Regions from separate parts of the Pseudomonas sp. F007 genome, predicted to be linked through region 4. Evidence: predicted binding sites of a transcription regulator. Region 4 holds the regulator's gene; each other region holds the start of a gene.
The links. The regulator sigma-54, encoded in region 4, starts transcription at its own class of promoters, with help from an activator protein. The targets are predictions, from matches to a motif close to ANTGGCATNNANNTTGCTNT.
Positions count from the first base shown of each region.

Region 1: the regulator sigma-54 is predicted to act here: its motif matches at 2,831-2,850, upstream of glnA (type I glutamate--ammonia ligase).
Region 2: the regulator sigma-54 is predicted to act here: its motif matches at 1,754-1,773, upstream of ACZYR5_RS23545 (DNA translocase FtsK).
Region 3: the regulator sigma-54 is predicted to act here: its motif matches at 3,045-3,064, upstream of ACZYR5_RS10645 (sigma 54-interacting transcriptional regulator).

Region 1 is NZ_JBVATA010000003.1:227,758-232,592, reverse strand. It holds gene typA (translational GTPase TypA) at 1-1,022, opposite strand, end outside; gene thiI (tRNA uracil 4-sulfurtransferase ThiI) at 1,162-2,616, opposite strand; gene glnA (type I glutamate--ammonia ligase) at 2,948-4,354, shown strand; gene ACZYR5_RS08530 (cupin domain-containing protein) at 4,540-4,835, shown strand, end outside.
Region 2 is NZ_JBVATA010000009.1:309,356-314,190, forward strand. It holds gene aat (leucyl/phenylalanyl-tRNA--protein transferase) at 1-695, opposite strand, end outside; gene trxB (thioredoxin-disulfide reductase) at 753-1,703, opposite strand; gene ACZYR5_RS23545 (DNA translocase FtsK) at 2,011-4,416, shown strand; gene lolA (outer membrane lipoprotein periplasmic chaperone LolA) at 4,475-4,835, shown strand, end outside.
Region 3 is NZ_JBVATA010000004.1:104,144-108,978, forward strand. It holds gene ACZYR5_RS10640 (SphA family protein) at 1-748, shown strand, start outside; gene ACZYR5_RS10645 (sigma 54-interacting transcriptional regulator) at 947-2,779, opposite strand; gene pchA (4-hydroxybenzaldehyde dehydrogenase) at 3,113-4,597, shown strand; gene ACZYR5_RS10655 (c-type cytochrome) at 4,641-4,835, shown strand, end outside.
Region 4 is NZ_JBVATA010000006.1:462,754-467,588, reverse strand. It holds gene rapZ (RNase adapter RapZ) at 1-262, opposite strand, end outside; gene ptsN (PTS IIA-like nitrogen regulatory protein PtsN) at 265-729, opposite strand; gene hpf (ribosome hibernation-promoting factor, HPF/YfiA family) at 742-1,050, opposite strand; gene ACZYR5_RS17595 (RNA polymerase factor sigma-54) at 1,159-2,652, opposite strand; gene lptB (LPS export ABC transporter ATP-binding protein) at 2,834-3,559, opposite strand; gene lptA (lipopolysaccharide transport periplasmic protein LptA) at 3,560-4,108, opposite strand; gene lptC (LPS export ABC transporter periplasmic protein LptC) at 4,095-4,667, opposite strand; gene ACZYR5_RS17575 (KdsC family phosphatase) at 4,675-4,835, opposite strand, start outside.

The DNA.
Region 1 (4,835 bases), on a different contig from region 4:
TACAGCAGCTCTTTGTCCAGACGCTCCTTGATGTTACGGGAGGTCACGAACTTGCCTTCTTTACCGCAGAATGGCGAGTCGTTTACCTGGAAGGTCATGGAAACGGTTGGCTCGTCGACGGTCAGAGGCTTCATCGCCTCGACGGTGTCCGGGTGGCACAGGGTATCGGAGATGAACAGCGAGTCCATGCCGCTGATGCACACGATGTCGCCAGCTGCCGCTTCTTCAACGTCGATGCGGTGCAGACCGTGGTGACCCATCAGCTTCAGGATACGACCGTTGCGCTTCTTGCCGTCGGCGCCGATAGCCACTACCGGAGTGTTTGGCTTGACGGTACCACGGGCGATACGGCCAACACCGATAACACCCAGGAAGCTGTTGTAGTCCAGAGCGGAGATTTGCATCTGGAACGGACCGTCACGGTCAACGGACGGCGCTGGTACGTTGTCGACGATCGACTGGTACAGCGGGGTCATGTCTTCAGCCATGTCGGTGTGGTCCAGACCGGCAATACCGTTCAGGGCCGAGGCGTAGACGACTTTGAAGTCCAGCTGTTCTTCGGTGGCACCCAGGTTGTCGAACAGGTCGAAGATCTGGTCCAGAACCCAGTCCGGACGCGCGCCTGGACGGTCAACCTTGTTGATGCACACGATCGGACGCAGGCCGGCTTCGAACGCCTTCTTGGTCACGAAACGGGTTTGCGGCATAGGGCCGTCTTGAGCGTCAACCAGCAGCAGAACGGAGTCGACCATCGACATTACGCGCTCTACTTCGCCGCCGAAGTCGGCGTGGCCCGGGGTGTCCACGATGTTGATGTGGTAGCCGTTCCAGTTGATGGCGGTGTTTTTCGCCAGAATGGTAATACCGCGCTCTTTCTCCTGGTCGTTGGAGTCCATCACGCGCTCGTCGTTGAGCTCGTTGCGCTCCAGGGTGCCGGATTGACGCAGGAGTTTGTCTACCAGGGTGGTTTTACCGTGGTCAACGTGAGCAATGATGGCGATGTTGCGTAGATTTTCGATCACTTGTGTATCTCGATCAGAGGATTCGGTGTGCTGACAAGTCTTGGCAGCGATTTACAGTAGAGTCAGGCCATGCCGTTACAGCTTGACGGCAGAGTCGGGGGGCCGGTGACGCAGGCCACAGGCATACAGCCCCGGGCTCTTAGCTCGGTCGATAAACGCGCACATTGGCATGCCCCTCACTGAGCAAATGGTGGGCATGCAGGCGACTCATCACGCCTTTGTCGCAATACAGCAGGTACTGGCGAGTAGGGTCCAGTTCCTTGAAACGAGCGTTCAGTGCATAAAACGGCATCGTTTGTACCTCGACGCCAGCCAGGTCCAGCGGGTCATCCTCGGCGGCATCCGGGTGACGGATGTCGATGACGATCTGACCGGCCAGCGCTTCGCTGACTTCTTCAATCTGCAAGTCCTGGCCCAATTCGTCGATCACCCGATCGATCGGCACCAGCTTGGCGTTCTCGAGCGCTCGCTCAAGCACCGCCATGTCGAATTCTTTCTCTTCGTGCTCAACGCGATGACGCTTGGCAGCGGTCTTCGGGTTCACCGAAATGACCCCGCAGTACTCCGGCATGTGCCGGGCGAAATCGGCGGTGCCGATCTCGATGGCGGTGTCGATGATGTCCTGCTTGTGACTGGCGATCAGCGGGCGCAGCACCAGCTTGTCGGTCACGCAGTCGATCACGTTGAGGTTCGGCAGCGTCTGGCTCGAGACCTGGGAAATCGCCTCGCCGGTGACCAGCGCATCGATGTGCAGGCGATCGGCGATCCGCTCGGAAGCGCGCAACATCATACGCTTCAATACGACGCCCATATGGCTGTTATCGACCTTGCCGAGAATTTCGCCGAGCACTTCCTCGAACGGCACACTGACAAATAACACGCGTTGCGAGCTGCCGTACTTCTTCCAGATGAAATGCGCGACTTCCATCACGCCCAATTCGTGGGCACGACCACCGAGGTTGAAGAAGCAGAAGTGCGCCATCAGGCCGCGGCGCATGATCTGGTAGGCGGCGACAGTGGAGTCGAACCCCCCGGACATCAATACCAGCGTCTGCTCCAGCGCGCCCAGCGGGTAGCCGCCGATGCCGTTGTGCTGGCTGTGGATCACGAACAACCGTTGGTCGCGAACTTCGATGCGGACTTCGATTTCCGGCTTTTTCAGGTCGATCCCGGCGGCCCCACACTGACGGCGCAACTGGCTGCCGACGTATTTCTCGATGTCGATCGAGCTGAACGGGTGCTTGCCGGCACGCTTGCAGCGCACCGAGAAGATCTTCCCGGCCAGGGCATCGCCGTAGTGCTGCTTGCACTTGGCGACGATGTCGTCGAAATCACCCAGCGGGTACTCGTCGATCTGCAGGAAGTGCGCGACGCCTGGCGTGCAGCTCAGGCGCTCGGTCATGTCCTTCAAGGCCTTGGCGTCAGTGACGTGAGTTTCCAGCTCGAGGTTGTCCCACACGCCGTTCACCACCACGGCCGGGTCCAGATCGCGGAGCACGGCACGGATGTTCTTGGCCAACTGACGGATGAAACGCATCCGTACCGGGCGGCTTTTGATGGTGATCTCGGGGAAGACTTTTACGATTAGTTTCATGAAAACAGCGCGCGCTGGGCCAGCCGAAAAAGGGGGGCGCGGATTATAGCGGAAATTGCTCAAGGTTTAACCAATTAATCTGCATCTGATTTGCAACGCACCAAAACGGGTCATTTGTGGCTTTGAGCGCTACATTAGGGGGCGCACTTTTAGACTTTTGGACCGTTTTCACCTTTATAAGGGTGATTTTGGGGCGAAAAACCCATGCTGGGGCACTGGCATGCAATTTGCTCTCTTGTGAGGCAGGTTGCCTTGGCAGAGTATTCGCGCCGGCATCACCCACATTACTTAGGGCATCCACTACCAAGCCCGAAGCCACCCGGAGGACACTATGTCGAAGTCGGTTCAACTCATCAAAGATCATGACGTTAAATGGATTGATCTGCGCTTCACGGACACCAAAGGCACTCAGCACCACGTGACCATGCCGGCTCGCGATGCGCTGGAAGACGACTTCTTCGAAGTCGGCAAGATGTTCGACGGTTCCTCCATCGCTGGCTGGAAAGGCATCGAAGCCTCCGACATGATCCTGATGCCGGTTGACGAAACCGCCGTGCTGGACCCGTTCACCGAAGAGCCGACCCTGATCCTGGTCTGCGACATCATCGAACCTTCGAGCATGCAAGGCTACGACCGCGACCCTCGTGCGATCGCCAAGCGCGCCGAAGAGTACCTGAAGGCCACCGCCATCGGTGACACCGTATTCGCAGGTCCAGAGCCAGAGTTCTTCATCTTCGACCAAGTCAAGTTCAAGTCGGACATCTCCGGCTCGATGTTCAAGATCTACTCCGAGCAAGGCTCGTGGATGTCCGACCAGGACGTGGAAGGCGGCAACAAAGGCCACCGTCCAGGCGTCAAAGGTGGCTACTTCCCAGTTCCGCCGTTCGACCACGACCACGAAATCCGTACCTCCATGTGCAACGCACTGGAAGAAATGGGCCTGACCGTTGAAGTTCACCACCACGAAGTGGCGACTGCCGGCCAGAACGAAATCGGCGTCAAGTTCAACACCCTGGTGAAGAAAGCCGACGAAACCCAAACCCTGAAGTACGTTGTGCACAACGTTGCTGACGCATACGGTCGCACCGCGACCTTCATGCCGAAGCCACTGTACGGCGACAACGGTTCGGGCATGCACGTGCACATGTCCATCTGGAAAGATGGCAAGAACACCTTCGCCGGCGAAGGCTATGCCGGCCTGTCGGACACCGCCCTGTACTTCATCGGCGGTATCATCAAGCACGGTAAGGCGCTGAACGGCTTCACCAACCCGGCGACCAACTCCTACAAGCGTCTGGTACCAGGCTTCGAAGCTCCGGTAATGCTGGCCTACTCGGCTCGCAACCGTTCCGCTTCGATCCGTATTCCTTACGTGTCGAGCCCGAAAGCCCGCCGTATCGAAGCCCGCTTCCCGGATCCAGCTGCCAACCCGTACCTGTGCTTCGCTGCACTGCTGATGGCTGGCCTGGATGGCATCCAGAACAAGATCCACCCTGGCGATGCCGCTGACAAAAACCTGTACGACCTGCCGCCTGAAGAGGCGAAAGAGATCCCGCAAGTTTGCGGCAGCCTGAAAGAAGCCCTGGAAGAGCTGGACAAAGGTCGTGCGTTCCTGACCAAAGGCGGCGTGTTCTCCGATGACTTCATCGACGCCTACATCGCCCTGAAAAGCGAAGAAGAAATCAAAGTGCGCACCTTCGTGCACCCACTGGAATACGAGCTGTACTACAGCTGCTGATCCAGTAGCGCCAGCACTCGCGGCGTGACTTGAAAGAGGCCTTCTTCGGAAGGCCTTTTTTTATGGAAAATTCCGACACGGCAAAGCAATTGCGCCCGGGCCAAACAAGGTTGCGTCCGGCATCCAGCAGGAGACACATCTCTTAATCTTTTCGGCTCACCCACTGGATAAACCGAGTGCGAGCCTTGCCTATGAAACCGCTGAACATTTTCGTCGCCTGCCTGTTGCTGAGCGGTTGCGTCAGCAGCCCGAGCAAACCCCAGCCCGAACGCCAGATCCTGATCCAGACCAGCCATTCCTGGGACGGCAACGCCTATGCCGCCTACCCCGAGGGCCGCCCCGAACTGACCCTGCTGAAACTGCGCATCCCCGCCAATACCGCCCTCGACTGGCACACCCACCCCATGCCCAACCTGGCCTACATCCTCTCCGGCGAGCTGACCGTGCAAGCACAAGCCAGCGGCCAGCAGCAGGTCCTCAA
Region 2 (4,835 bases), on a different contig from region 4:
GGCGCAGAAGTCGCTTGGCAAACCCATGTCGCGCGGTTGGGTTGATCGAGGTGACGCGCCAGGTATCCGGCAAAGTCGCGGCGTGGAATCGAGCGGGCGCCCAAGCTGTGCAGATGCTCGGTGGGCATCTGGCAGTCGATCAGCACGAAGCCGGCCTCCTTGAGGTGCTGCACCAACAGGGCGAAGCCGACTTTCGAGGCGTTGTCGGCACGGCTGAACATCGACTCGCCGAAAAACAGCTGCCCCATTGCCAGCCCATACAGGCCGCCGACCAGCGTGCCGTTGTCCCAGACTTCCACGGAGTGGGCGTGGCCACGCTCATGCAATTGCAGATAGGCGTCCTGCATGGCGCCGGTGATCCAGGTGCCATCGGCATAATCCCGTGGTGCGGCGCAGGCGCTGATGACCGCGGCAAAGTCGCGATCGAAGGTCACCTGGTAGCGTTGCTGGCGCAGCAGTTTGGCGAGGCTGCGGGAGACGTGCAGCTCGTCGGGAAACAGCACGGTGCGCGGATCGGGCGACCACCAGAGAATCGGCTGGCCTTCCGAGAACCACGGGAAGCAGCCATGACGATAGGCCTGCACCAGGCGTTCGGCAGACAGGTCGCCACCGGCGGCGAGCAGGCCGTTGGGTTCGCGCAGGGCTTTTTCCAGCGGCGGGAAATCCAGGGAGTTGCGTTGTAGCCAAGTCAGCATGGTCTTTCGCTTGCAAGAGGGGAGGGCGGCGGCGATGGGCTGCCGCACTCCCATGGCTCAGTGGTCGTCGAGGTATTTTTCAGCGTCCAGCGCCGCCATGCAACCCGCACCGGCAGAAGTGACTGCCTGGCGATAGACATGATCGGCGACATCGCCGGCGGCAAATACCCCGGCAATGGCGGTCGCGGTCGCATTGCCCTCGCTGCCACCCTGGACGCGCAAGTAACCATCATGCATCGGCAATTGGCCGACGAACAGGTCGGTGTTGGGTTTGTGGCCGATCGCGATAAAAACGCCAGCCAGCGGCAGGTCGCGGGTTGCGCCACTCTGGCTGTCGCGCAGGCGAGCACCGGTCACACCGCTGGCATCACCCAGCACTTCGTCCAGATGCTGGTTCCAGTGCAGGCGGATATTGCCGTTGGCGGCTTTGTCGAAGAGTTTGTCCTGAAGGATTTTCTCGGCGCGCAGTTTGTCGCGGCGGTGGATCAGATGAACTTCCCTGGCGATGTTGGACAGGTACAGCGCCTCTTCGACGGCGGTGTTGCCGCCGCCAACCACCGCGACCACCTGGTTGCGATAGAAAAACCCGTCGCAGGTGGCGCAGGCCGAAACACCCTTGCCGGCAAAGGCGTCTTCCGAGGGCAGGCCCAGGTATTGCGCAGAGGCGCCGGTGGCAATGATCAACGCATCGCAGGTGTAGGTGCCGCTGTCACCGATGAGTTCGAACGGGCGCTGCTGCAACTTGGCGGTGTGGATGTGGTCGTAGACGATCTGTGTGTCAAAGCGCTTGGCGTGTTTTTGCATGCGCTCCATGAGGACGGGGCCGGTGAGGCCCTCGACATCGCCGGGCCAGTTGTCCACCTCGACCGTGGTGGTCAACTGGCCGCCTGCCTGCAGGCCGGTGATGACCACCGGTTTCAGGTTGGCGCGCGCGGCATACACGGCGGCGCTGTAACCGGCTGGGCCCGAGCCGAGGATGATCAGGCGTGAATGCTTCGCTTCGCTCATAAAAACACCTCATAAGCCTTTGTCACGAAAGACAATGCGTGCTCAAATTGAAGGGCATGCGTGTTACGTTTGACTATGCTGTAGCCCAGGGTCTGAAGCATGGCGTCACATGCACACACCCGTACAATGCAAGGTTGTAACAATGATTTTCATAAAAAAGCCGTGCGCGGTGTGTTTATAGAGACCGCGACGCAGTGTTAAAAGTAGTCCCTGTTGCGCCCGTGCACTTTTTTACCTGCCTGGATCGGGCAGTTTTTCATCGTCATTCAACAGATGGACGCGCCTCTGGCGCAGGAAAAGAAGCGTTTTGAAGAAATCCACCGCAGCACCTAAAACAGTCGTTCCGCTCTGGCGTCAACATCTGCACTACCGGCTCAAGGAAGGTGCGTTGATCGCCATCGGTGCCTTGTGCCTGTTCCTGATGATGGCCTTGCTCACCTATGGCAAGGATGATCCGGGCTGGAGCCATAACAGCAAGATCGACGACGTGCAGAACTTCGGCGGCCCGGCGGGCTCCTACAGCGCCGATATCCTGTTCATGGTGCTGGGTTACTTCGCCTATATCTTCCCGCTGCTGCTGGCGATCAAGACCTGGCAGATCTTCCGTCAACGCCACGAGCCGTGGGAGTGGAGCGGCTGGCTGTTCTCCTGGCGCCTGATCGGCCTGGTGTTCCTGGTGCTCTCGGGCGCGGCGCTGGCCCATATCCATTTTCATGCACCCACCGGTCTGCCGGCCGGTGCCGGCGGTGCGCTGGGCGAAAGCCTCGGCGACCTGGCGAAGAATGCGCTGAATATCCAGGGCAGCACCCTGATGTTCATTGCCCTGTTTTTGTTCGGCCTGACCGTCTTTACTGATCTGTCGTGGTTCAAGGTCATGGACCTGACCGGCAAGATTACCCTCGACCTGCTGGAACTGTTCCAGGGCGTGGCCAATCGCTGGTGGGCCGCGCGCACCGAACGCAAGCGACTGGTCGCGCAATTGCGCGAAGTGGATGACCGGGTCAACGAAGTCGTGGCGCCGACCGTCACCGACAAGCGCGAGCAGGCCAAGGTCAAGGAGCGCCTGATCGAGCGGGAGCAGGCCCTGAGCAAGCACATGTCCGAGCGCGAGAAGCAGGTGCCGCCGGTCATTGCCCCAGCCCCGCCCAAGCCGGCAGCGCCGAGCAAACGTGTGGAAAAAGAGAAGCAGGCACCGTTGTTCGTCGACAGCGCCGTGGAAGGCACCTTGCCACCGATCTCGATTCTCGACCCGGCGGAAAAGAAACAGCTCAACTATTCGCCTGAATCCCTGGCGGCAGTCGGCCACTTGCTGGAAATCAAGCTCAAGGAGTTCGGGGTCGAGGTCGCGGTGGATTCGATTCACCCGGGCCCGGTAATTACCCGTTACGAGATTCAACCGGCCGCCGGGGTCAAGGTCAGCCGCATTGCCAACCTGGCCAAGGACCTGGCGCGTTCGCTGGCAGTGACCAGTGTGCGGGTGGTGGAAGTGATCCCGGGCAAGACCACCGTGGGCATCGAGATTCCCAACGAAGACCGGCAGATCGTGCGCTTCTCCGAAGTGCTGTCGACGCCGGAGTTCGACAACTTCAAGTCGCCGGTCACCCTGGCCCTGGGCCACGACATCGGCGGCAAGCCGATCATCACCGACCTGGCGAAGATGCCGCACTTGCTGGTAGCCGGTACCACCGGTTCCGGTAAGTCGGTGGGCGTCAATGCAATGATCCTGTCGATCCTGTTCAAGTCGGGCCCGGAAGACGCCAAGCTGATCATGATCGACCCGAAAATGCTCGAATTGTCGATCTACGAAGGCATTCCGCACCTGCTGTGCCCGGTGGTGACCGACATGAAGGACGCCGCCAACGCCCTGCGCTGGAGCGTGGCCGAGATGGAGCGGCGCTACAAGTTGATGGCGAAGATGGGCGTGCGTAACCTCTCGGGCTTCAACCAAAAGGTCCGCGAGGCCCAGGAAGCTGGCACGCCGTTGACTGACCCGCTGTACAACCGCGAAAGCATCCACGACGAAGCGCCGCTGCTGAACAAGTTGCCGACCATCGTGGTAGTGGTCGACGAATTTGCCGACATGATGATGATCGTCGGCAAGAAGGTCGAAGAGCTGATCGCGCGGATCGCGCAGAAGGCCCGAGCGGCTGGTATCCATTTGATTCTCGCAACCCAGCGGCCGTCGGTGGACGTGATCACCGGTCTGATCAAGGCCAACATCCCGACGCGGATGGCGTTCCAGGTGTCGAGCAAGATCGACTCGCGGACCATCATCGACCAGGGCGGCGCCGAACAACTGCTGGGGCACGGTGACATGCTCTACATGCCGCCTGGCACCAGCCTGCCAATTCGCGTACACGGTGCGTTCGTTTCCGACGATGAAGTGCACCGTGTGGTGGAAGCCTGGAAGCTGCGCGGCGCACCGGAATATAACGACGACATCCTCAACGGCGTCGAAGAGGCCGGCAGCGGCTTCGAAAATGGCGGCGGTGGCGGTGAAGACGATGCGGAAACCGACGCGCTCTACGACGAAGCCGTACAATTCGTCCTGGAAAGTCGCCGGGCCTCGATTTCAGCGGTCCAGCGCAAGCTCAAGATTGGTTACAACCGCGCGGCGCGCATGATCGAAGCCATGGAAATGGCCGGGGTCGTGACCGCCATGAATACCAACGGCTCGCGTGAAGTCCTGGCCCCAAGCCAGGCACGCGACTGATCCGCGCCGCGTGGACACACGCGGCGCGTCATTCAAATGAATCTCTATGAGGACTCCCATGCGTCTGATCCGCATGTTGCTGTTGCCGGTATTGGCGTTGACCACGCTTTCGGCCCACGCCGATGACAAGGACGTGGCGCGCCTGACTCAGTTGCTGGAAAAATCCCAGACCCTGAGCGCCCGTTTTTCCCAGCTGACCCTCGATGGCAGCGGCACCCAGTTGCAGGAAACCCAGGGCCAGATGTCGCTGCAGCGCCCGGGCCTGTTCTACTGGCACACCGACGCGCCACAGGAACAGCTGATGGTCTCGGACGGCAAGAAAGTCACCCTGTGGGACCCGGACCTGGAACAGGTCACCATCAAGACCCTCGACCAGCGCCTGACCCAGACCCCGGCACTGCTGCTCTCCGGTGACGTGT
Region 3 (4,835 bases), on a different contig from region 4:
GGCCGATACCTTGCGCGATAACGCTGGCGACAAGTCGGCCAGCATCGACCTGCGGGTGACCACGGTGGTGCCGCGCTTCATCTGGGTCACCGAGCAGCAGGTGCTGGGTGGCAATCTCGGTTTGCACGCCCTGCTGCCGCTCACGGACATGCGCCTGAACATCAAGAATGGCCCGCGCGATCACAAGCGCGGGATCGGTGACGCGCACCTCGGTCCGGTGCTTGGCTTTCATCACAGTGACAAGTTCCACAGCGCCGTGGGTGTCGACTTGGTGCTGCCCACCGCCAGCGAGTACGACCGGCACGACCTGATCAACCTGGGGACAAACTATTACACCGTGCAGGCGGTGTATGCCCTGACCTACATGGACCCGAATGGCCTGAACGCCGATATGCGCCTGATGTACGACTACAACTTCGAGAACCGCGACACCCATTACCAGTCCGGGCGCGAACTGCATGCCGACTACACCCTCGGCTGGGGGCTGGGCAATGGCTGGGTCGTCGGTGTCGGCGGGCATGCCTACCAGCAGGTCAGCGACGACCAGTGCAACGCCACCCATTGCGCCGCCGCAGCCGCGGTTGATGCCGACGATGGCAACCGTGGCCGTTCGTTTTCCATCGGCCCGGCGGTGCAATACGCCAGCCAGGACGGCTGGTTGTTCAGCGCCAAATGGCAGGATGAATCGGGCGTGCGCAACCGCACGGATGGGCAGGCGTATTGGTTGAAGTTGACGTTGCCGCTTTGAGATTTGTGGGGTGCCTGGCCGACGCGTTGGCCCCCAAAATTGTGCATGACTCATAACCCCTGTTGGAGCGGGCTTGTCGGGCCGCCGCATCGCAGCGATTCGGCAGGTCCATTCAAAGAAGATGTCGAATAGGACACCGCCTTCGCCGGCAAGCCGGCTCCTACAGTCATATCCGGGTCAGCCTGAAATCAACTGATGTCAGTTGCCCTTGAGCCGATAACTGACCTGGGCGCGGCTCATGCCGAGCATTTGCGCGGCGGCGGTGATGTTGCCGCCGGTGCGTTCCATGGCCAGGCGCACCAGGTGCAGTTCGATTTCTGCCAGGGGCTGGTTGAGGGTCCGTTGGCGTCCAGAGACGAAAGCCTGCAACCCCTCCAACAGCGGATCGCCCGCTACCCGGTCGGCGACCGGCGCGGCAATGGGTGCAGCGTCTGCGCGGGGTTCGCCCGCCGACAGACGCCCCTGCGGGGTCAGGCCGATTGCCGAGTCCATCAGCGGCGCGCCGATCTCGGCCAGGTGCACGATGTCGATGACTTCGCCATCGCCAGCGCAAATCACCCCGCGCTCGATCAGGTTCTGCAATTCGCGAATATTGCCGGGAAACCGATAGGTCAGCAGCGCATTGACCAACCTTGTGCTGAATCCCGCCAATCGCCGCCCGTGGCGCTGGCTGAAGTGACGCAGGAAGTAGCTCATCAGCAACGGAATATCTTCGCGCCGCTCACGCAACGGCGGCAGGCTGATCGGGAACACGTTCAGGCGGTAGAACAGGTCTTCGCGAAACCGCCCGGCCTCGACTTCGCTGCGCAGGTCCAGGTTGGTCGCGGCGATCACCCGCACGTCGACGCGGATCGGCGCCGTGCCACCGACCCGCTCGATTTCCCCCTCCTGCAAGGCACGCAGGATCTTGCTCTGCGCGCTGAGGCTCAAGGTCGCTATTTCATCGAGGAACAGCGTGCCACCGTGGGCCCGCTCGAAACGTCCGGGACGCGCACGCTCGGCACCGGTGTAGGCGCCCCGTTCGACGCCGAACAGCTCGGCCTCCACCAGATTCTCCGGCAAGGTCGCGCAATTCAGCGCCACCAGCGGCAGCTGCTGGCGCGAGCTGGCTTGATGCAGCGAACGGGCGAACAGTTCCTTGCCGACCCCCGACTCGCCGGTCAACAACACCGTGGCCTGGGTCGGCGCCACCCGCTGCAGCAACTGCGTAGCGACCACGAACGCCGCCGAAATGCCCACCAGCGGCTGGTTGTCGCCGGGGTCCTGCAAATCGGCAACCTCGGTCTCGGTGCCCGAGGCATAGGTGCTGCGGCTGAGAAAATCACCGGGATCCAGGTAGGCCAGGTCGACATCGATGTCGTTCCATTGGTCCGCCGGCTTGCCGACGATGCGACAGGCCGGGTGCCCCATCGAGCGACACTCCTGCTCGCGAAACACCACCAGCCGGCCGAGCAGCGACGAGGCGTAGCCGCTGGCATAACCGATCTCCATCCAGCACGCCGGTTCACCCCCCAGGCCATAGGCGGCGATGTGCTCGTCGTCTTCCAGGGAGTTGTGCCAGAGAAACTCGGAATAGAAATGGCCGACGCCGGAATCGATCTCGAAACGCACCACCTCGACATTGACCATGCCTTCGAGCATGTGCAGGCGCGGCCCGGCGCTGTACAGGCTGGCGTCATCGCCGTCCGGCCACTGCGCGCTGACCTGGGCCGCGTCACGCGCGCCGGCCTGCCAGCCAATGCGGGTCAGCAGGCCACGGGCCTTGTCCAGGCCCAGCGCCTCGATCAGCTCGCGGCGGATGGCGCCGAACGCCGAGCCCTGCAGCAGCATCATGCGCTGGCCACACAACCAGACGCTGCCTTCCTGCGGCGCGAAGGCCACGGTCTGCGCCAGTTGCTCGGCCGATGGCAGGCCGCTGCTGCCGAACTGACTGGCACGGTCGACGATCAGGCGCTTCTGTCGGCCAAGCATCTGCTTGAGGAAGTCCTCATCGGCGCGGCGACCGCTGCGCTCGGGCGGGGTACGGGTCATGGGCAGGCAACCAGTCTCAGGGAGGTGACGTGGGAGTATGCCCAGCCCTGCCGCCGGGTCAATCTGCCAGCGCTCGAGTGGCGCCGCGCTTTTGCCGATCTGTCCGATAACCGCACGAATTCTGCCGCCCGCCGAGCTTTCAACGACCGGCGACTTTTCTGCATAAATTTCTGCAATCGGGGCTCGAAACCTCGGCGCCGCGCGGCGGCAAAAAACTCTAAACACACTCATAACTATTTGTTTTAAAACGACAAATACACAAACAAGACCAAATGGCACGCTAATTGCTAAGGAGCCGAGGTGCACGCTAATAACAATAGAGGTGACCTCGACATGAACTCTGCTCACTTGATTCGCCCTGCCTATCAGCAACTCGATTTGCAGCCCCTCGCCGGTAAGTGGCGAGCCGGCAGCAGCGGTCGCAGCCTGCCGGTGTACAACCCCTTCACCCAGGCACAACTGCTGCAGATCACCCTGGCCACCCGCGAAGACCTCGATGCCGCCTACCGCAAGGCTCGCGAAACCCAGGTCGATTGGGCCGCCAAAGGGCCGGCCGAACGTGCCGGTGTGCTGCTCAACGCGGTGCGGATTTTTGATCAGCGGCGCGAAGAAATCATCGACTGGATCATCCGCGAATCCGGCAGTACGCGGATCAAGGCGCAGATCGAGTGGGGCGCAGCGCGGGCCATAACCCTCGAGTCGGCGAGCCTGCCGGGGCGGGTCCATGGGCGCATTCTCGCCTCGAATATTCCGGGCAAGGAAAGCCGGGTCTACCGCGCACCGCTGGGGGTGATAGGCGTCATCAGCCCGTGGAACTTCCCGCTGCACCTGACCGCCCGCTCCCTGGCACCCGCATTGGCCTTGGGTAACGCGGTGGTGGTCAAGCCGGCCAGCGACACCCCGGTCAGCGGCGGCCTGCTGCTGGCGCGGATTTTCGAGGAAGCCGGGTTGCCCGCCGGCGTGCTCAGCGTGGTGGTCGGCGCCGGCGCGGAGATCGGCGACGCCTTTGTCGAACATCCGATCCCGGCGTTCATCTCCTTCACCGGCTCGACCCAGGTCGGGCGCAACATCGGCCGCATCGCCAGCGGCGGCGAACACCTCAAGCACGTGGCCCTGGAACTGGGTGGCAACAGCCCGTTCGTGGTCCTGGCCGATGCCGATGTCGAGCAGGCGGTCAACGCCGCGGTGGTCGGCAAGTTCCTGCACCAGGGGCAAATCTGCATGGCGATCAACCGCATCATCGTCGAGCAGCCACTGCTGGAAAGCTTCACCCAACGCTTCGTCGAGCGGGTCAAGGCCCTGCCCCATGGCGACCCGAACCGCGCCGAAACGGTGGTCGGCCCGCTGATCAACAGCAAGCAACTGGCCGGACTGCAGGAGAAGATCGCCACCGCCCAGGCTGAAGGCGCGACGCTGCTGGTTGGCGCCCCGGCCGAAGGCAACGTGCTGCCGCCCCACGTGTTCGGCAACGTCACGGCAGACATGGAGATTGCCCGCGAGGAGATCTTCGGTCCGCTGGTGGGCATCCAGTGCGCACGCGACGCCGAGCACGCCCTGGAACTGGCGAACAACAGCGAGTACGGGCTGTCCAGCGCGGTGTTCACCGCCAATCTGGAGCGCGGCGTGCAGTTCGCCCGGCGTATCCACGCCGGCATGACTCACGTCAACGACATCCCGGTCAACGACGAAGCCAACGCGCCGTTCGGCGGCGAGAAGAACTCCGGCATCGGTCGCTTCAACGGCGACTGGGCCATCGATGAGTTCACCACCGACCACTGGATCACCTTGCAACACGCGCCCAGGACGTATCCGTTCTGAGCCACCCGTTCAGCACCTGCCAATAACAACAATGGAGTACATCATGTCCTCACCCCTGCACCGCTCAGCGGTGAAGCGCAGCTGGTCTGCCTGCTGCGCCCTGCCCTTGCTCCTGCTCGCCGGCAACGCCCTGGCCGATGGCGACGGCGTCTGGAAAGGCGGCGAAAACGTCTATGCCAAGGTCTGCGGGCACTGCCACGAAAACCAGGTCGGGCCGCAACTCAAGGGCCGCCAACTG
Region 4 (4,835 bases):
GCACATCGCATTGGATATGCCGGTTACGCACCTCGGCGAGCAGCTCGGGGAAACGGGTCAGATGACTGGGCAGGTTGCGCGCGTCGATGGAGACCGCCACCAGTGGCTGGCTCAATTCGTTGTGAATCAGCGCGCGTTCGGCCAACTCCGGCAGCAGGCCCGCCGGCAGGTTGTCGATGCAGTAGTAACCGTTGTCTTCGAGAACGTTGAGGGCAGTACTTTTGCCGGAGCCGGAGCGTCCGCTGACAATGATCAGGCGCATCATCAGTGGCCGTTCTGCTCGTCCAGGACGACCTGGTACAAGGCTTGATTGCTGTCGGCGCTGCGCAGGCGATCGCGCACTTCCTTGCGGTCCAACATGCTGGCGATCTGGCGCAGCAGTTCCAGGTGCGCATCGGTAGCCGCCTGGGGCACCAGCAGGACAAACAGCAGGTCGACCGGGGCGCCATCGATGGCGTCGAAATCAATAGGCGCGTCAAGGTGCATCAGCGCGCTGATGGGCGAAGTGCAACCCTTGAGACGGCAGTGTGGAATGGCGATGCCGTTGCCAAAACCGGTCGAGCCGAGTTTTTCACGGGCAATCAATGCCTCGAAGACATCTTGCATCTCCAGATCCGGGACTTCCCGGGCGATCAGGTTGGCAATTTGCTCGAGGGCTTTCTTTTTACTGCCTCCCGGCACGTTCACCAGGGAACGGCCGGGGGTCAGGATGCTTTCAAGTCGGATCATGGGATGGGGGTGTTAACGACCGGTTGCGCCCTGGAGGAGGCTCTGGGTCTTTTCCTTATGCTTTTTGAGTTGACGGTCCAGCTTGTCGGTCAGCAGGTCAATGGCGGCATACATGTCGTCATGCTCGGCATTGGCAACTACTTCTCCGCCGGGGATATGCAGCGTGGCTTCGATTTTCTGCTTCAGCTTCTCGACATTCATCGTGACCTGCACGTTGGTGATCTTGTCGAAGTGCCTTTCCAGTCGGTCGAGTTTTTCGCCGATGTAAGTGCGCAGAGGTTCGGTAACTTCCAGTTGGTGTCCACTGATGTTGACTTGCATACAGCTTCTCCTTCGTTGCCAGTGCATAAGGCGGCAGGCTGTGATGCCTGCCACTGGGTGCATCCGAAACAATTTCGAACACACCCTGGAACGCGGTGGCGTGGCCCGTTACATCAAACGCTTGCGTTCGCTCGAAGGCGCGATCCCCAAGGATTCGCGGTACTTGGCGACGGTACGGCGGGCCACCTGAATGCCTTGTGCCTCCAGTAAACCAGCGATCTTGCTGTCACTCAACGGCTTTTTCTGATTTTCCGCGGCAACCAGTTTTTTGATGATCGCGCGGATCGCCGTGGACGAGCATTCGCCGCCTTCGGAGGTGCTGACATGACTTGAGAAAAAGTATTTCAGCTCATAAATACCGCGCGGGGTGTGCATGAATTTCTGCGTGGTAACCCGCGAGATGGTCGACTCGTGCATGCCCACCGCCTCGGCGATGTCGTGCAGGACCAGGGGTTTCATCGCTTCGTCGCCGTATTCGAGGAAGCCGCGCTGGTGCTCGACGATCTGCGTGGCCACCTTCATCAGGGTTTCGTTGCGGCTTTGCAGGCTCTTGATGAACCAGCGTGCTTCCTGCAACTGATTGCGCATGAAGGTGTTGTCGGCGCTGGTGTCGGCGCGGCGGACAAAGCCGGCGTATTGCGGGTTGACCCGCAGGCGTGGCACCGACTCCTGATTCAGCTCGACCAGCCAGCGCTCGTTGTCCTTGCGCACGATCACGTCCGGCACCACGTATTCGGCTTCGCTGGACTCGATCTGCGAGCCCGGGCGTGGGTTGAGGCTCTGCACCAGCTCGATGACCTGGCGCAGCTCGTCTTCCTTGAGCTTCATTCGGCGCATCAACTGGCTGTAGTCGCGGCTGCCCAGCAGGTCGATGTAGTCGGTGACCAGGCGCTTGGCTTCGGCAATCCATGGCGTCTTGGCGGGCAACTGGCGCAATTGCAGGAGCAGGCATTCGCCCAGGTTGCGGGCACCGATGCCGGCGGGCTCGAATTGCTGGATGCGGTGCAGGACGGCTTCGATTTCGTCCAGCTCGATGTCCAGTTCCGGATCGAAGGCTTCGAGAATTTCCTCGAGGGTTTCGTCCAGGTAGCCCTGGTTGTTGATGCAGTCGATCAGGGTCACGCCGATCAGGCGATCGGTATCGGACATCGGGGCGAGGTTCAGTTGCCAGAGCAGGTGGCTTTGCAGGCTCTCACCGGCCGAAGTGCGGGTGGTGAAATCCCACTCGTCGTCATCGTTGCTCGGCAGGCTGCTGGCGCTGGTCTGGTAAACGTCTTCCCAGGCGGTGTCGACCGGCAGTTCGTTGGGAATGCGCTCGTTCCAGTCGCCTTCCTCGAGGTTGTCCACCGTGGGGGCGGTTTCCTGATAGGAGGGTTCCTGGACGTCGGTGTTGGGTTTCTGCTCGATATTGTCGGCCATCGGGTCGGCGTTATCGAAATCGTCGCCTTCTTCCTGGCGTTCGAGCATTGGATTGGATTCCAAGGCCTCCTGGATTTCCTGTTGCAGGTCCAGGGTCGACAATTGGAGCAGGCGGATGGCCTGTTGCAGCTGCGGTGTCATCGTCAGCTGCTGGCCCATTCTCAAGACTAGCGATGGTTTCATGGCTGGGGCTTAACACCTTATTCGCCGGCGCACGTGCGCCATCCACTACAGGGCGCCGGAGCGCCAAACTTAAGCAAATTATATGCCCGAAACTGAAGTGTTTGCCTAGAGCGTCATGACAATAAAAAGATAGATAGTTTCATTGACATTACGCCCCGGCGGCATCCAGACGCCTCGACGCTTACAGGCGGAACTCGTGACCCAGGTACACTTCCTTGACGAGATCGTTGGCCAGGATGGTCTCGGCGTCCCCTTCGGCAATCAATTGGCCGTCATTGACGATGTAGGCAGTTTCGCAGATATCCAGGGTCTCGCGCACGTTGTGGTCGGTGATCAATACGCCGATGCCCTTGGCCTTGAGGTGATGGATGATCTGCTTGATGTCGCCGACCGAAATCGGGTCGACACCGGCGAACGGCTCGTCGAGCAGGATGAATTTCGGCGCGGTGGCCAGTGCGCGGGCGATTTCCACACGGCGCCGCTCACCACCGGAAAGGCTCATGCCGAGGTTGTCGCGAATGTGGTTGATGTGGAACTCCTGCAGCAGGCTTTCCAGCTCCTTGCGACGGCCGGCCTTGTCGAGTTCCTTGCGGGTTTCGAGAATGGCCATGATGTTGTCGGCGACCGACAGTTTGCGGAAGATCGACGCTTCTTGCGGCAGATAGCCGATACCGGCCCGGGCACGGCCGTGCATGGGCTGGTGGCTGACGTCCAGGTCATCGATCAGCACGCGACCCTGATCGGCTTGCACCAGGCCGACGATCATGTAGAAGCAGGTGGTCTTGCCGGCGCCGTTCGGGCCGAGTAGGCCGACGATCTGGCCGCTGTCGATGGACAGGCTGACGTCACGCACGACCTGGCGGCTCTTGTAGCTCTTGGCCAGGTGCTGGGCTTTCAGAGTTGCCATTTACGGGGCCTTCTGCTCGTCGGTTTTCTTTTTCGGCTGGATGACCATGTCGATCCGCGGGCGTGCTTCGGTGACCTTGCTACCCGTGGCGCGACCGGCGCTGGCGAGCTTCTTCTCGGTGTCGTAGACGATTTTCTCGCCCTGGGTGATGTTGCCGTCCTTGTCGATGACTTTGGCGCGGTCGATCAGCACGACACGGTTCTGCTGGGCGTGGTACTGGATGGTCACGCCATAGCCCTGGACCGGCTTGGTATCGCCCGCGGTTTGCACCTGTTCGAAGTAGGCCAGGTTGCCCACCGAAGTGACGACGTCGATGTCGCCATTCGGCGCGCGAGTCATGGTCACGGTATTGCCGGTCACCTTCATCGAACCTTGGGTGATGATCACGTCGCCCTTGTAGGTGGCGATGCCGTTACGGTCATCAAGCTGAGCGTCGTCCGCCTGGATGCGGATAGGTTGCTGGCTATCGGACGGCAGGGCCCAGGCGCTCACGCTTCCCAGTGCTGCGCCCAGACCGAGCAAAATAGGGAGGGTTTTAACGAGCCTCATACTGTCCTCTTACGTTCGATAGCAGGTGTATCCTGCTTTCTTTCAAATACGCTTTCATGCCGGTACCAGTCGATACGCCGCCAGCACCGTCGATTTTAACGGGTTGCTGGGTCTGCGCATATTGCTGCTCCGGGAATACGGTCATGCGGGTGCTGGTGATGAGCATCGGGCGGTTCTTTTCATCGGTGCGCGAAATGCGCACCGAGTCGATCAGTTCGACCTCGGTGCCGTCCGAATTGACCTCGCCGCGTTCGCTCTGCACGTGCCACGGAAACTCGGTGCCGCGATACATTTTGAGGTCGGGGTTGGTCAGTTGCGTCACTTCACTGGCCTTGACGTGCTCGAGCTTGTCCGACGTCATGTCGTACTGCAGCTTGCCGTCGGGCAGGAATTGCACGCTGTGAGCGTTGATCGCGTAGTAGTCGATCTCGCTTTCATTGACGGCCGCCACCGGCTTGTCGAGAAAACGCTCGGGGCTGATGTTCCAGTAACCCACCGCAGCGAACAGCGCGGCAATGGCGCCGAAAAACAGAAAATTTCGAAACTTCTTGCTCAACATAAATAACTCACAGGTACGCGGCGTTGGCGGCTTCCAGGGTGCCTTGGGCGCGCAGGATCAATTCACAAAATTCGCGTGCAGCGCCTTCGCCGCCTCGGGCCAGGGTCGTGCCATGGGCATGTTCACGTACAAAATCTGCCGCATTGGCAACGGCCATGCCCAGGCCGA